One region of the Neorhizobium sp. 2083 genome, then DNA from elsewhere that is predicted to be linked to it. Evidence: riboswitches for the same ligand, from Rfam matches in the RefSeq annotation. Region 1 holds a riboswitch; each other region holds the start of a gene.

Region 1 (3,204 bases):
TGTTATGCTTAACAGATAGTTAGCTAAAAAAATATTTGTCGCGGACCGGAACATGTAGCTTCCCGAGACGTTCGATGGGTCAATAACGGTCGGGGTGTCCTTGGGACTCATCGGCCAGCGAAGGAACCGATCAACCGAATGGGGACTCCAATGCTGACAAATGTTACGCGTCGTCGGCTGGCCGCGGAAGCGATGAATCAACGAGTGATGATCGTCGAGGACGAGTTTCTGATCGCGCTCGATGTGGCCGAAACCGTGGAATCCATGGGCCTGAAAGTGGCCGGTTTTGCGAACGCCCGCAAACACGCCTTGGCGCTCGCGGCCTACGCCGATATCGCCCTGGTCGATGTCAATCTTTCCGATGGCCGGACCGGCCCGGAGATCGGCCGTGAACTTGCCGAGCAATACGGCATCACCGTCGTCTTCATGACGGCCAATCCGGACGATGTGGAAGGTGGCGTCAAAGGCTCGCTCGGTGTCCTCACCAAGCCCGTCATGCCCGACGTCGTCGAGAAGACGATCGACTACGCCATCGCCAACCGGCTCGGCGGCATGGCGATCGTGCCGCGCGAGCTGAAGGTGTTTCCGCAGAACCACTGAGAAAATTTAACATCGATGTCGGGATTGTCTCCTATTCTTCGTCCTTGGGTGAGGCACGCGGATGTGCCGGGAAAAACGGAGAGGATATTACCCGATGAGAATGATTTTTGTGAACCTGCCGGTCGTCGACATCACGGTTGCGACGGATTTTTATACCGCGCTCGGCTTTACCAGGAACCCCAATTTCTCCGACGAAACGGCAAGCTGCATGGTCGTCAGCGAGCATATCCACGTGATGCTGCTCACCCACGAAAAATTCAGGGGCTTCATCAACGGCGACATTTCCGACGCCCGGACATCCAAGGAAGTGCTGAACTGCCTCTCCGCCGGCAGCCGCGCCGAGGTCGACGACTTCAAGGCCAGGGCACTCGGCGCCGGTGGCGGCGAATGGAGGCCGAACCTTGAAATGGGTCCGATGTACGGCTGCAGCTTCCAGGATCCGGACGGCCATGTCTGGGAAATCATGTACATGGATATGGGCGCCGCCGCCTGATCCCGCCCGGCCTCTTGCCAGTCAATCCCGCCGCCGCTAGATCTGGTCTCGCTCTAACGGGGTGCCGCGCGTTTTCGCGCGGCTGAGAGGCCTTGAGGCCAACCCGCGGAACCTGATCCGGTTAACACCGGCGGAGGGATTAGACGGCTCTTCATCAGCGCCTATTCCCCTTGTAACGCAAGCAGAGGAGGCGCTGATGCGCAGAACCATTCTTTCGATATTGACGGCCGCAGCCGCTCTTTCCTTCTCCGCGCCGGCCGAGGCTGAGGAAAAGACGCTGACCGTCTATACCTACGAGAGCTTCATTTCCGACTGGGGTCCAGGCCCCAAGGTGAAGGAGGCGTTCGAGAAGACCTGCGCCTGCAAGCTGAATTTCGTCGGCGTCGCCGATGGCGTGGCGCTTCTCACCCGCCTGAAGCTCGAAGGCCAGGGCACCGATGCCGATATCGCGCTCGGCCTCGACACCAACCTGATCTCCGAGGCCAAGGCGACCGGTCTTTTCGAGCCGCACGGGCTCGACGCCTCCGCCGCCAAGGTGCCGGGCAATTACAGCGACGACACGTTCATTCCCTACGATTACGGCCATTTCGCCGTCGTCTACGATACCCAGGCGATGAAGAACCCGCCCAAGAGCCTCAAGGAACTGGTAGACGGCGATCCAGCGCAGAAGATCGCCATCGAGGACCCGCGCACCTCGACACCGGGCCTCGGCCTGCTGCTCTGGGTGAAATCGGTCTATGGCGACAAGGCGCCCGAGGCGTGGGCAAAACTCAGGAAACGCGTGCTGACCGTCACGCCCGGCTGGTCGGAGGCCTACGGCCTGTTCACCAAGGGCGAGGTGCCGATGGTGTTTTCCTACACGACCTCGCCCGCCTATCACATGGTCGAGGAAAAGACCGACCGCTATCAGGCCGCGTCCTTCTCCGAAGGTCACTACATCCAGATCGAGGTTGCCGGCCTGCTAAAGGGCGCGGGCGACAAGGATCTGGCGAAACAGTTCCTGAAATTCATGGTGTCGCCGGCTTTCCAGGATGTCATCCCGACCACCAACTGGATGATGCCGGTCGCAAAAACCTCCACACCGCTTCCGGACGCCTTCAACAAGCTGGTGCAGCCGGGCAAGACTTTCCTCATGGGGTCCGACGAGGTCGCCAGGAATCGCCAGACCTGGATCGACGAATGGCTGACCGCCATGAGCATGAACTAAAATGGGCATGAACTGATCCCATGCTGACACGCGCTGAACGGAGACGGGGGATAGGCTGGGGGCTCCTCAGCCTCGTCGGCATCGCCCTCTTCGTCGGCATCGCTGTCGCCGCCCTTCTCTCCTGGGACGCGGGCAATACCCAAAGCCGGCTGTTTACCGCCTATACCTGGCGAATCCTGCGTTTCACGCTGCTCCAGGCGGCTCTCTCGACTTTGCTTTCGGTCGTCTTCGCGCTCCCCGTCGCCCTGGCGCTCGCACGCCGCCCACGCTTTCCGGGCCGCATCTGGATCATCCGGTTGATGGCGCTGCCCATGGGCCTGCCGGTGTTGATCGGCGCGCTCGGCCTGATCGGCATCTGGGGCCGGCAAGGAGTGATGAACAGCCTACTGTTGAAGCTCGGTCTTGAGCAGCCGGTCAGCATTTACGGGTTATCCGGCATCCTGCTCGCGCATGTGTTCTTCAACCTGCCGCTCGCGGCAAGGCTGCTGCTCGCGGCACTGGAGCGTCTGCCGGCGGAATATTGGCTGCTCTCCTCCAGCCTTGGAATGAAACCCTTTTCCGTCTTCCGTTTCATCGAATGGCCCGCGGCGCGGCGCGTCATCCCCGGCATAACCGGACTGATCTTCATGCTCTGCGCCACCAGTTTCACACTGGTCCTGGTGCTCGGCGGCGGACCGGCCGCGACGACGCTCGAAGTGGCGATCTACCAGTCGCTGCGCTTCGATTTCGACCCACCCCGCGCCATCGCGCTGTCGCTGCTGCAGATTGGCATCACGGCGCTGGTCCTGATCGCGATTTCGCTTTTCCCGGCACCTGATGACACCGGCATCACGGCAGGCCGGGCCATGCGCCGCTTCGATGGCCGAACGGTGCCGGCTTGGCTCTGGGACACGTTCGCCATCCT
Region 2 (3,204 bases), on a different contig from region 1:
GAACCGTGACGGTATTGAGCGGGGTTTCGACCAGCGTGCCGAACCGCACCAGCGGCAGGCCGGCCTCGTGATCGAGATAGAGATTGGGCTGGTAATGAATGCCGATATCCGCCTGCCCCGCCGAGACGAGGCGCGGCACCGCGGAAGGGTCGGACGGCGGGATGAGCTCGACGTCGAGATTGGCATCGGCAAACAGGCCGCGCTCCTTGGCGATGACCATCGGTGCGTGATCCGGATTGACGAACCATTCGAGCAGCACGCCGAGCTTGTCGGCCGCCTGCGAGGAAGCGGGCGCGGCCAGGGTGGCGAGCGCGATGACGGACGCTGTGAGGATACGGATCATGACTGGGCGGAGCTCCTTGATGCGGATGAGGATGAGGATGCAGGATCGGCTTCGCTGGCCCAGGGGGCGAGGCCTGCGGTCAGCCGGTCGATGAGAAGCCTTAAAGCGACAGTGAGGATGGCGAGGACGACCATGGCGGCGAACACCGTATCGGTCTGCATGCGGGCATTCGCCTGGACCATGACGAAACCGAGCCCGCCGGATGCCCCGACCCACTCACCGACGACCGCCCCGAGCGGTGCCAGAGGCGCGGCAACCCTGAGGCCCGAGACGAGGCTCGGGATCGCCAGCGGCACGCGGATCGCAACCAGCGCCTGCCAGTGGCTCGCGCCCTCCAGCGATACGGCGTCGAGGATTTCCTGATCTGTGCGGCGAAGGCCGTCGGCAAAGGCCGAGGCGACCGGAAAGAAGATGATGATCGTCGTCATCGCCACTTTCGAGGCGAGCCCGAAACCGAGCCAGAGAACCAGGATCGGCGCCAGAACGAAGACGGGAAAGGCCTGCAGGACGAGAACCATCGGCCAGACGAGGCGCCCAAGCCGCGGCAATGCCGCGACCCCGAAGGCGGTCGCGATGCCGAAGGTGCCGCCGATGACCAGGCCGAGCGCGATTTCCGTCAGCGTAACTGCGCTGTTTCTCAGCAGGAACCCCGGCTGACGCCAGAAGGCGGAGACCACCTCAATCGGAGACGGCAGGATGTAGCGGGGCGGAGTAAAAAGCCAGACGCCAGCCTGCCATAGAGCGACAAGCAGGACGAGGCCAATCACCGCGTGGGACGCCCGCATGATGCTAAGCGCCGGATCTGACGACCGGAAACGGGCTTGGGAATGCGGAAAGAATGGATGTCATCGTCGATCTCCAGATCAGCTCAATCACGGAGATCCAGGTGAAGCGGAGAAGAGAAAAATCGTCGGAGGACGCCTGTTTCCGTTCCTACGCCGGCATGACCCGGATCAGGTTCAAGGGTCCGGCTCACCGCCATCTCAGCATCGTCAAGATGCCCCCCTCGGAATATCCCTGAGCTATCGGACGGAGAGGTTTTTTTGTCAATCCTCGAACGGCCGCCAAGATTAGAAGATGCAGCGGCGGAAGGCGCAAAATGCAAAACGCGGACAACCGGGGTGCCCGCGTTTCGAAACTTAAGGTCCGGTCGAATGCGACCGGCTCAGGCAGCCTGGCTGACGGCGTCGAGCGGGATCTCGACATCGATCTCCAGGATCGTGACATCCTCGTCGCGATCCATCTTGACCTGCACCTTGTCGCTGTCGACCTGCACGTGCTTGGCGATCACCGCGAGGATTTCTTCGCGAAGCACGGATACGAGGTCAGAGCCGTTCGACGAACGTTCGTGGGCGAGAAGCACCTGCAGGCGTTCGCGGGCCGTTGGAGCGGAGCGCTGTTTGCGGAAGAGGTTGAATATCGTCATGCGGCCCTCCGTGCGAAGATCTTGCCGAATATCCCGCGCTTTTCCCCCGGGACCGTGATCGGCAGAACCTCGCCGGCAAGCCGGCGTGCGGCCTCGAAATAGGCCATGGCCGGGGCGCTGCGCGCATCCGCCAGGGTGACCGGCGACCCGATGTTCGACGCGCGAAGCACGTCCATGCTTTCCGGAATGATGCCGATCAGCGGGATGGACAGGATTTCCAGCACGTCCTCCACCTTCAGCATGTCGCCCCGTTCCGCGCGGTTGGCGTCGTAGCGCGTGAGAAGCAGGTGCTTTTCCATGCGTTCGCCGCGCTCGGCCTTCAACGTCTTCGAGTCGAGCAGGCCGATGATGCGGTCCGAGTCGCGAACCGACGAGACTTCCGGATTGGTGACCACCACGGCCATGTCGGCATGGCGCATGGCAAGCGTTGCGCCGCTTTCGATGCCGGCCGGGCTGTCGCAGATGACCCAGTCGAACACCCGCCTCAGCTCGGTGATGACCCGTTCGACACCCTCCGGCGTCAGGTTGTCCTTGTCGCGCGTCTGGGACGCCGGCAGCAGGAACAGCGTCTCCAGCCGCTTGTCACGGATCAGCGCCTGCGAAAGCTTGGCTTCACCCTGAATGACGTTGATCAGGTCGTAGACGACCCGGCGCTCGGCGCCCATCACCAGGTCGAGATTGCGCAGCCCGACGTCGAAATCGACGACAACGACCCGTTCGTTTCGCTGTGCCAGAGCCGCTCCAAGTGCGGCAGTCGAGGTCGTCTTGCCAACCCCGCCCTTGCCTGAAGTGACTACGATGACTTTCCCCATCTTGCTCTCCTGTTTGCTGGCCGGTTTCGGCTCAAATAAGTTTCTCTGCCATGATCGAATCCCCTTCCAGCCAAAGCTGGACCGAGTGTCCGCGAAGGCCGGGGGCCATGTCGTCCGCCATCTTGTAGATGCCGTCGATTGCCAGCAGCTCTGCCTCGAGCTTGCGGCAGAAGATGCGCGCCGATGCGTTTCCGAGCGACCCCGCCATGGCCCTGCCGCGCAGGGTGCCGTAGATATGGATCGATCCGCCGGCGATGATTTCGGCCCCGGAAGCGACCGACCCGATGATCGTCACGTCGCCTTCGGGAAAGATCACCGACTGTCCTGACCGCACCGGGTCGCGAATGACGATGGACTGCAAGGTCGGACGTGCCTCGGGCACCGACGGCTTCGGCTCGCTGTTGCGCAGCTCGATAATCGGCTCCTTGGCGACGGCCTCGTCCGACACCGGCCGGCCGCCCTTGAGCGCCGGAGGCATGCCCTGCCCCAGGATCGAAGGACGGCCGCCTTCGATGCCCATGATATTGACGTTGCGCCCGGCAAGCTCGGTTATGAGCTCCTTCAGCTGAGCGCGATCGATCGGCAGATCGGTCACGTCAAGCACGACCGGGCGGCCGAGAAAG
Region 3 (3,204 bases), on a different contig from region 1:
CTGAAGCTGGTTGGAGGCTTCGGCGAGCCTGAGCGCGCCGGGCGGCTGGGTGCCGCCGGCCTTGCGGGCTGCAGCGCGCACGAAAGCCTGCGCCCGCAGGACCGCATCGGCGGCGATACCGTACCAGACGGCGCTCCAGAGAAGATGCGAGGTGGCAAGCATCGACTGGGCCGCGATCTCGGCGAACGGTTTCGGGAAGATCTGCGCCGATGGCGCTTCGCCCTGGAAGAGAAAACCGTCGGAGCAGGTGCCGCGCATGCCGAGCGTATCCCAGTCGACCGTCTTCTGCAGGGTGTACTGGCCGTGCCGGAAGACCGTCATGACCTGGTCGGTCGGGGCGGCGCCTTCGTTCGACCGCGAGGTGACCATGACCGCATCGGCATGGGCGCCGTAGGAAATCACGGTCGCATCCTTCGTCAGGCGGCAGGTGTCGCCATCGACCTCGATCGCGCAGATCGAGTTGCGCATGTTGCCGCCGATGCCGGCCTCGGTCGTCGCGGAGGCGACGAGAAGCTGGCGGCCGGCGAGTTCGCGCATGAAATCCATGTGCCAGGGACTGTCGGCGCCGTGCACCACGAGGCTCGAAACCTTGATCTGGTGCATGGCGAAAACCATGGCGCTCGAGGCGCAGGCCTGTCCCAGGATGGAGCAGACCTCGGCGATCTCGGTGATGGAAGCGCCCTCGCCGCCGAACCCGGTCGGGATCTGGATGCCGAGAAGGCGCTCGGCTTTCATGGCGTCGACCGCCTCGCGCGGGAAGCGGCCGTCCCGATCGACGGGATCGGCGAATTCAGCCGCTACGGTTGCCACGCGATGAGCGCGTGCGCTCAAGGCCATGTCTGCGGCAAAGGCGGGGAGGCTCATCTCAAGCGGCCTCGCGGGCTTTCAGGATGTGGGAGACCGTCTGCTCGATCGCTGCGATGCTGGCGAAGGACTTGCGGTTCAGAAGGTTGTCCGGGAATTCGATGTCGAACGCCTCCTCCAGGCCCAGCATCAGCTGCACCGATGCGAAGGAGGAAAGGCCCGCCGCATAAAGATCGGCGCCGTCTGCCAGCTCCGTCACCGCGACCGGAAGGCCGCCTACCCGCGTCAGCAATTCGCGAATGGTCTCGTTCATCTCGACATCTCCCGATAATTGGAAATCTGCGTTCATCGCCAGGACGGTTATTACGCAGGATAGCATAAGATTTCGGTAATAAACTTCATCAATTTGGAGCTGCGGGATTCGGTAAAATTCGATCTATCAACCACGCTTCGGCCGGCTTGACATGGGCCGCCTGCAGGTTTCTGATGCCGGCATTCACCAGGGGGGTCCCGCCAAGGGGCTGAGATACTGCTGGTCGGATCGGCTTTGGCCGCCCGAGGCGCAGTGACCCGTTGAACCTGATCCAGTTCATACTGGCGTAGGGACGGTGCGGGCGCTGCGGCAGCGAGGGCGGGGAACCGTCTTTCGATTTCCACCGCGTTTTTTCATCATTCCAACACTGGAACTGGGTCTCCAAACGTCAAACCTTGGAGCCTCGAACCATGAATATTGCAACCGCCAAACTCACCCCGGTCGTCACCACCGGCCCGCTTCCCGCCTCGACGAAAGTCCTGAAAGCAGGCGTCATCCATCCGGATATCCGCGTGCCGATGCGGCAGATCGCATTGCATCCGACTTCCGGCGAGCCGCCGGTCACCGTCTACGATTCCTCCGGTCCCTATACGGCCGAAGGTGCTGCGATCAGCATCGATGCCGGCCTGCCACGCCTGCGCGAAAGCTGGATTCTCGCGCGCGGCGACGTGGAGGCCTATGAGGGCCGCATCGTCAGGCCGGAGGACAACGGCTTTGTTTCCGGCGACCGGCTGACGCCGGAATTCCCCGTCCGCAATCTTCCCTTCAAGGCGAAGCCGGGCAGGGCCGTTACCCAGCTCGCCTATGCGCGGGCCGGCATCGTCACGCCGGAGATGGAGTTCGTGTCCATCCGCGAAAATCTCGGCCGGCAGGCGGAGAGACAAGCTCGCGTCCGCGACGGCGAGAGTTTTGGCGCCCATATTCCGGAATTCGTGACGCCGGAATTCGTCCGCCGGGAAATCGCCGAAGGCCGGGCGATCATTCCCGCCAATATCAACCATCCGGAATCCGAACCGATGATCATCGGCCGTAATTTCCTGGTGAAGATCAACGCCAATATCGGCAATTCCGCCGTCACCTCGTCGATGGCGGAGGAAGTCGAGAAGATGGTCTGGGCGATCCGCTGGGGCGCCGATACGGTCATGGACCTGTCGACCGGCCGCAACATCCACAATATCCGCGAATGGATCATCCGCAATTCGCCGGTGCCGATCGGCACCGTGCCGCTCTACCAGGCGCTGGAGAAGGTGAACGGCATTGCCGAGGACCTGACCTGGGAGGTCTATCGCGACACGCTGATCGAACAGGCCGAGCAGGGCGTCGACTATTTCACCATCCATGCGGGCGTCCGGCTCGCCTATATTCCGCTCACCGTCGACCGTGTTACCGGCATCGTGTCCCGGGGCGGTTCGATCATGGCCAAGTGGTGTCTGCATCACCACCGGGAGAGTTTCCTCTACGAGCATTTCGAGGAGATCTGTGACATCTGCCGCGCCTACGACGTGTCGTTCTCGCTGGGCGACGGCCTGCGTCCGGGATCGATCGCCGACGCCAACGATGCGGCGCAGTTTGCGGAACTGGAAACGCTCGGCGAACTGACGAAGATCGCCTGGGCGAAGGATTGCCAGGTGATGATCGAAGGCCCCGGCCATGTGCCGATGCACAAGATCAAGGAAAACATGGACAAGCAGCTCGCGGTCTGCGGCGAGGCGCCGTTTTATACGCTCGGGCCGCTGACCACCGACATCGCGCCGGGTTACGATCACATCACGTCCGGCATCGGGGCCGCGATGATCGGCTGGTTAGGCACCGCCATGCTTTGTTACGTGACGCCGAAGGAACATCTCGGCCTGCCCGACCGCAACGACGTGAAAGTCGGCGTCATCACCTACAAGATCGCGGCGCATGCCGCCGATCTCGCCAAGGGCCATCCGGCGGCGCAGGTGCGCGACGACGCGCTGTCGCGCGCCCGTTTCGAATTCCGCTGGGAGGACCAGTTCAACCTGTCGCTCGATCCGGAAACGGCGCGATCGATGCATGACGAAACCTTGCCGAAGGAGGCGCACAAGGTGGCGCATTTCTGCTCC
Region 4 (3,204 bases), on a different contig from region 1:
CCGTGACCGGTGCTTCGTCGACCGCGCTTTCGCCGGCGACGATCATGCCGTCTGCCGAAATGCGGTCGCCGGGACGAACCAGGATGATCGCACCGACGGCAAGGCTTTCTGCCGGAACTTCGCGGGTCCGGCCGTTCTCTTCGACAATCGCATTTTTCGGCACCAGCGCCGTCAGGCTCTGGATGCTCTGGCGCGCCTTGCCGGCCGCGACCCCTTCCAGCAATTCCCCGATCAGAAACAGGAAGACGACGGCGGCTGCTTCTTCCGACGCGTCGATGACGACCGCACCGACGGCTGCAATCGTCATCAGCATCTCGATCGAGAACGGCGTGCCGGCGAGGGCCGCCATGATTGCGCGACGCGCGATCGGCACGAGGCCGATCAGCATTGCGGCCGTGAAGATATAGGTGTCATAGGCGGGAAGCAGGTGACCAAGTCCATAGGCGGCCGCCAAAGCAATGCCGACCAGGATGGTCAGCCGTCCCTTGGCCGACTTCCACCAAGGTCCGTCCATCGGTCCATGATCGTGGCCGTGAAGACCTTCGATCTGTGCCGAATCGTGGCCGCCGTGGTGATGCGCACCGTCATGGTGGGAGTGGTCGTGGCCGCCGCCATGTCCATGATGGTGGTCGTGATTGTGGGCCTTGCCGTTTTCGCCCTCCAAGGGGGGGATCGAAGGAAGGTCGCCGCTCCGCCGGGCGTTCGCTCCAGCCTTCTGCCCCAGCGCCCTCAGCGTATATCCGAGCCCGGTCACCCGTTTCTCGACTGCGCCGAGGTCGCCGGTTCCGTCATGCGTCACCGTCATCGTGCCGGCCGCGACCGAAACGGACACGTCCTCGACGCCCGGCATACGGCGCACCGCCGTGTCGATCTTCGTCGCGCAGCTGGCGCAATCCATGCCGCCAACCTTGTATCGTGCCTGTGTCGTTGCGTTCATCGTCTCATTCCTGGTGGATCGAGCTACCTCTCTACAACCTCTAGCGACTAGAGCTGCAAGGCCCCGATCGGAAAAAATCACTGGCAAAGCGCATTATCTTTGCTGTAAGCCATGACGGAGACAGGGGCGTCCGGCAAAGCCGGGCTGAGAAGCACCCTTAGAACCTGAACCAGATCATGCTGGCGGAGGGAGTCGTCCGGGCGCTCGCTATTGCGCCCCGCGCCTGCCCCGCCGAAAGAGGCAGACATGCAGACGACGACGCCCCTCGGAACGCCGCTTGAAGAAACCCCCGGCCAGTTGCTGGCTGCGATGCGCACCAAAAACCCGCTCGTGCAGAACATCACCAATTTCGTGGCGATGAACATTGCGGCCAACGTGATGCTCGCCGCCGGCGCCTCTCCCGCCATGGTGCACACGAAGGAAGAAGCCGGCGAGTTCGCCCGCATTGCCGCAGCGCTGACCGTCAATATCGGCACCTTGTCGCCCGATTTCCTGGCCGGCATGAAGGCGGCAGCCGGAGCCGCCTCCGAGGCCGGCAAGCCATGGGTGCTCGATCCCGTCGCCCACTACGCCACCGCCTATCGCCGCGCCGCAGTCGGCGAACTCATGGAGCTGAGGCCGACGGTCATTCGCGGCAACGCCTCGGAAATCATCGCGCTGGCCGGCAGCCGTTCGAGCGGTCACGGTGTCGACAGCGGCGACAGCGTCATGGCGGCGGAAGGTTCGGCGATCGCGCTTGCGCGGCAGAATGCCTGTGTGATCGCGGTCACCGGCGAGGTGGATTTCGTCACCGACGGCCGCCGTTCGGTCCGGGTTCTCGGCGGCTCGGCCCTGATGCCGCGTGTCACCGCGCTCGGCTGCTCGCTCACCTGCCTCACCGGCGCCTTTGCCGCGACCGTCCCCGACAAGCCGTTCGAGGCGACGGTTGCCGCACTCGCCATGTTCGCCGTCGCCGGCGAGGAAGCAGCTCTCACTGCCTCCGGCCCGGGCTTTTTCTCCCCGATCTTCCTCGATCGCCTCGCGGCCCTGACCGGCGAGTCGCTCGATGCACAGGCAAGGATCGTCGCGGCATGACCAAGATCTTCGACCTTTCCGTCTATCTCGTCCTCGACCCGGATCTCTGCCGCGAGATCGGCATGGTCGAGACGACAAGGCTTGCAGTGGCCGGCGGCGCCACCATCGTCCAGCTGCGCGACAAGCAGGCGGATACCGCAAGAATGATCGAAACCGGCCGGGCGCTGAAAGCGGTTCTGGCAGGCACCGGCGTGCCTCTGATCATCAACGACGACGTGGAGGCGGCCATCGCGATCGGAGCCGAAGGACTGCATGTCGGCCAGAGCGACATGGCCGCTGCGATCGCGCGGCAGCGCGTCGGCCACGGCATGATCCTTGGCCTCTCGGTCGAAACCGAGGAACTGGCGCGGCGGGTAGACCCGTCGGTGGTCGATTATGTCGGTATCGGCCCCGTGTTTGCGACCGGCACCAAGCCGGATCACAAGCAGCCCATCGGCTTCGAAGGCCTTGCCCGCATCGTCGCCATGGCGCCGGTTCCGGCAGTCGCGATCGGTGGCGTCAAGGCGCAACACGCCGGCCTCGCGCTCGCCGCCGGCGCCAAGGGCATCGCGGTCGTATCCGCCATCTGCGGCCAGCCCGATCCGCAGGCGGCCGCCCGCGGGATTGCGGCAGAAATCGAAAGGGCTCGTGCATGACCATCAAGAACGTCCTGTCGATCGCCGGATCGGACCCGTCGGGCGGCGCCGGCATCCAGGCCGACCTGAAAACATTCGCCGCGCGCGGCACATATGGCATGGCGGCTCTGACCGCGCTGACGGCCCAGAATACCCAAGGGGTCAGCGGCGTGCACGCGGTGCCGGCAGCCTTCGTCGCAAACCAGATCCGCACCATCTTTCTCGACGTGCGCGTCGATGCCGTGAAGATCGGCATGATCGCCAATGCCGAGATCGCCGAGATCGTCGCAGACGTGCTGCGCCCCTATAGCGATACCGTGCCGATCGTTCTCGATCCGGTGATGATCGCCAAGGGCGGCTCGCCCCTGCTCGCGCTCGATGCGGTGGATGCCGTCACCTACCGGCTGATGCCGATTTCGGCCGTTGTCACCCCCAACCTGCCGGAAGCAGCCGCTCTTCTCGGAGAGACGATCGCCGTGACCCGCGAACAGATGGCGGATCAGGCCGGGCGGCTGCTCAAGATCGGTCCCAAGGCCGTGCTGGTGAAGGGCGGCCATCTGGAAGGCGAGGACAGCCCGG

Evidence for each region. Region 1 has a riboswitch for thiamine pyrophosphate ahead of thiB (thiamine ABC transporter substrate binding subunit). Riboswitches for the same ligand answer to the same signal wherever they lie in the genome.
Region 2: linked by a shared signal. The riboswitch ahead of J2X76_RS16375 (ABC transporter permease) and the one ahead of thiB (thiamine ABC transporter substrate binding subunit) in region 1 are both predicted to bind thiamine pyrophosphate.
Region 3: linked by a shared signal. The riboswitch ahead of thiC (phosphomethylpyrimidine synthase ThiC) and the one ahead of thiB (thiamine ABC transporter substrate binding subunit) in region 1 are both predicted to bind thiamine pyrophosphate.
Region 4: linked by a shared signal. The riboswitch ahead of thiM (hydroxyethylthiazole kinase) and the one ahead of thiB (thiamine ABC transporter substrate binding subunit) in region 1 are both predicted to bind thiamine pyrophosphate.

Annotation. Positions count from the first base shown of each region.
Region 1 is NZ_JAVDTC010000006.1:166,734-169,937, reverse strand. It holds gene J2X76_RS22590 (response regulator) at 151-600, shown strand; gene J2X76_RS22585 (VOC family protein) at 695-1,093, shown strand; TPP riboswitch at 1,141-1,249, shown strand; gene thiB (thiamine ABC transporter substrate binding subunit) at 1,290-2,300, shown strand; gene thiP (thiamine/thiamine pyrophosphate ABC transporter permease ThiP) at 2,321-3,204, shown strand, end outside.
Region 2 is NZ_JAVDTC010000004.1:38,331-41,534, reverse strand. It holds gene J2X76_RS16380 (ABC transporter substrate-binding protein) at 1-343, opposite strand, end outside; gene J2X76_RS16375 (ABC transporter permease) at 340-1,128, opposite strand; TPP riboswitch at 1,257-1,360, opposite strand; gene minE (cell division topological specificity factor MinE) at 1,509-1,769, opposite strand; gene minD (septum site-determining protein MinD) at 1,766-2,581, opposite strand; gene minC (septum site-determining protein MinC) at 2,613-3,204, opposite strand, start outside.
Region 3 is NZ_JAVDTC010000010.1:187,095-190,298, forward strand. It holds gene J2X76_RS28730 (acyl-CoA dehydrogenase family protein) at 1-864, opposite strand, end outside; gene J2X76_RS28735 (acyl carrier protein) at 866-1,117, opposite strand; TPP riboswitch at 1,296-1,428, shown strand; gene thiC (phosphomethylpyrimidine synthase ThiC) at 1,528-3,204, shown strand, end outside.
Region 4 is NZ_JAVDTC010000003.1:615,010-618,213, reverse strand. It holds gene J2X76_RS15650 (heavy metal translocating P-type ATPase) at 1-937, opposite strand, end outside; TPP riboswitch at 1,050-1,145, shown strand; gene thiM (hydroxyethylthiazole kinase) at 1,184-2,011, shown strand; gene thiE (thiamine phosphate synthase) at 2,008-2,646, shown strand; gene thiD (bifunctional hydroxymethylpyrimidine kinase/phosphomethylpyrimidine kinase) at 2,643-3,204, shown strand, end outside.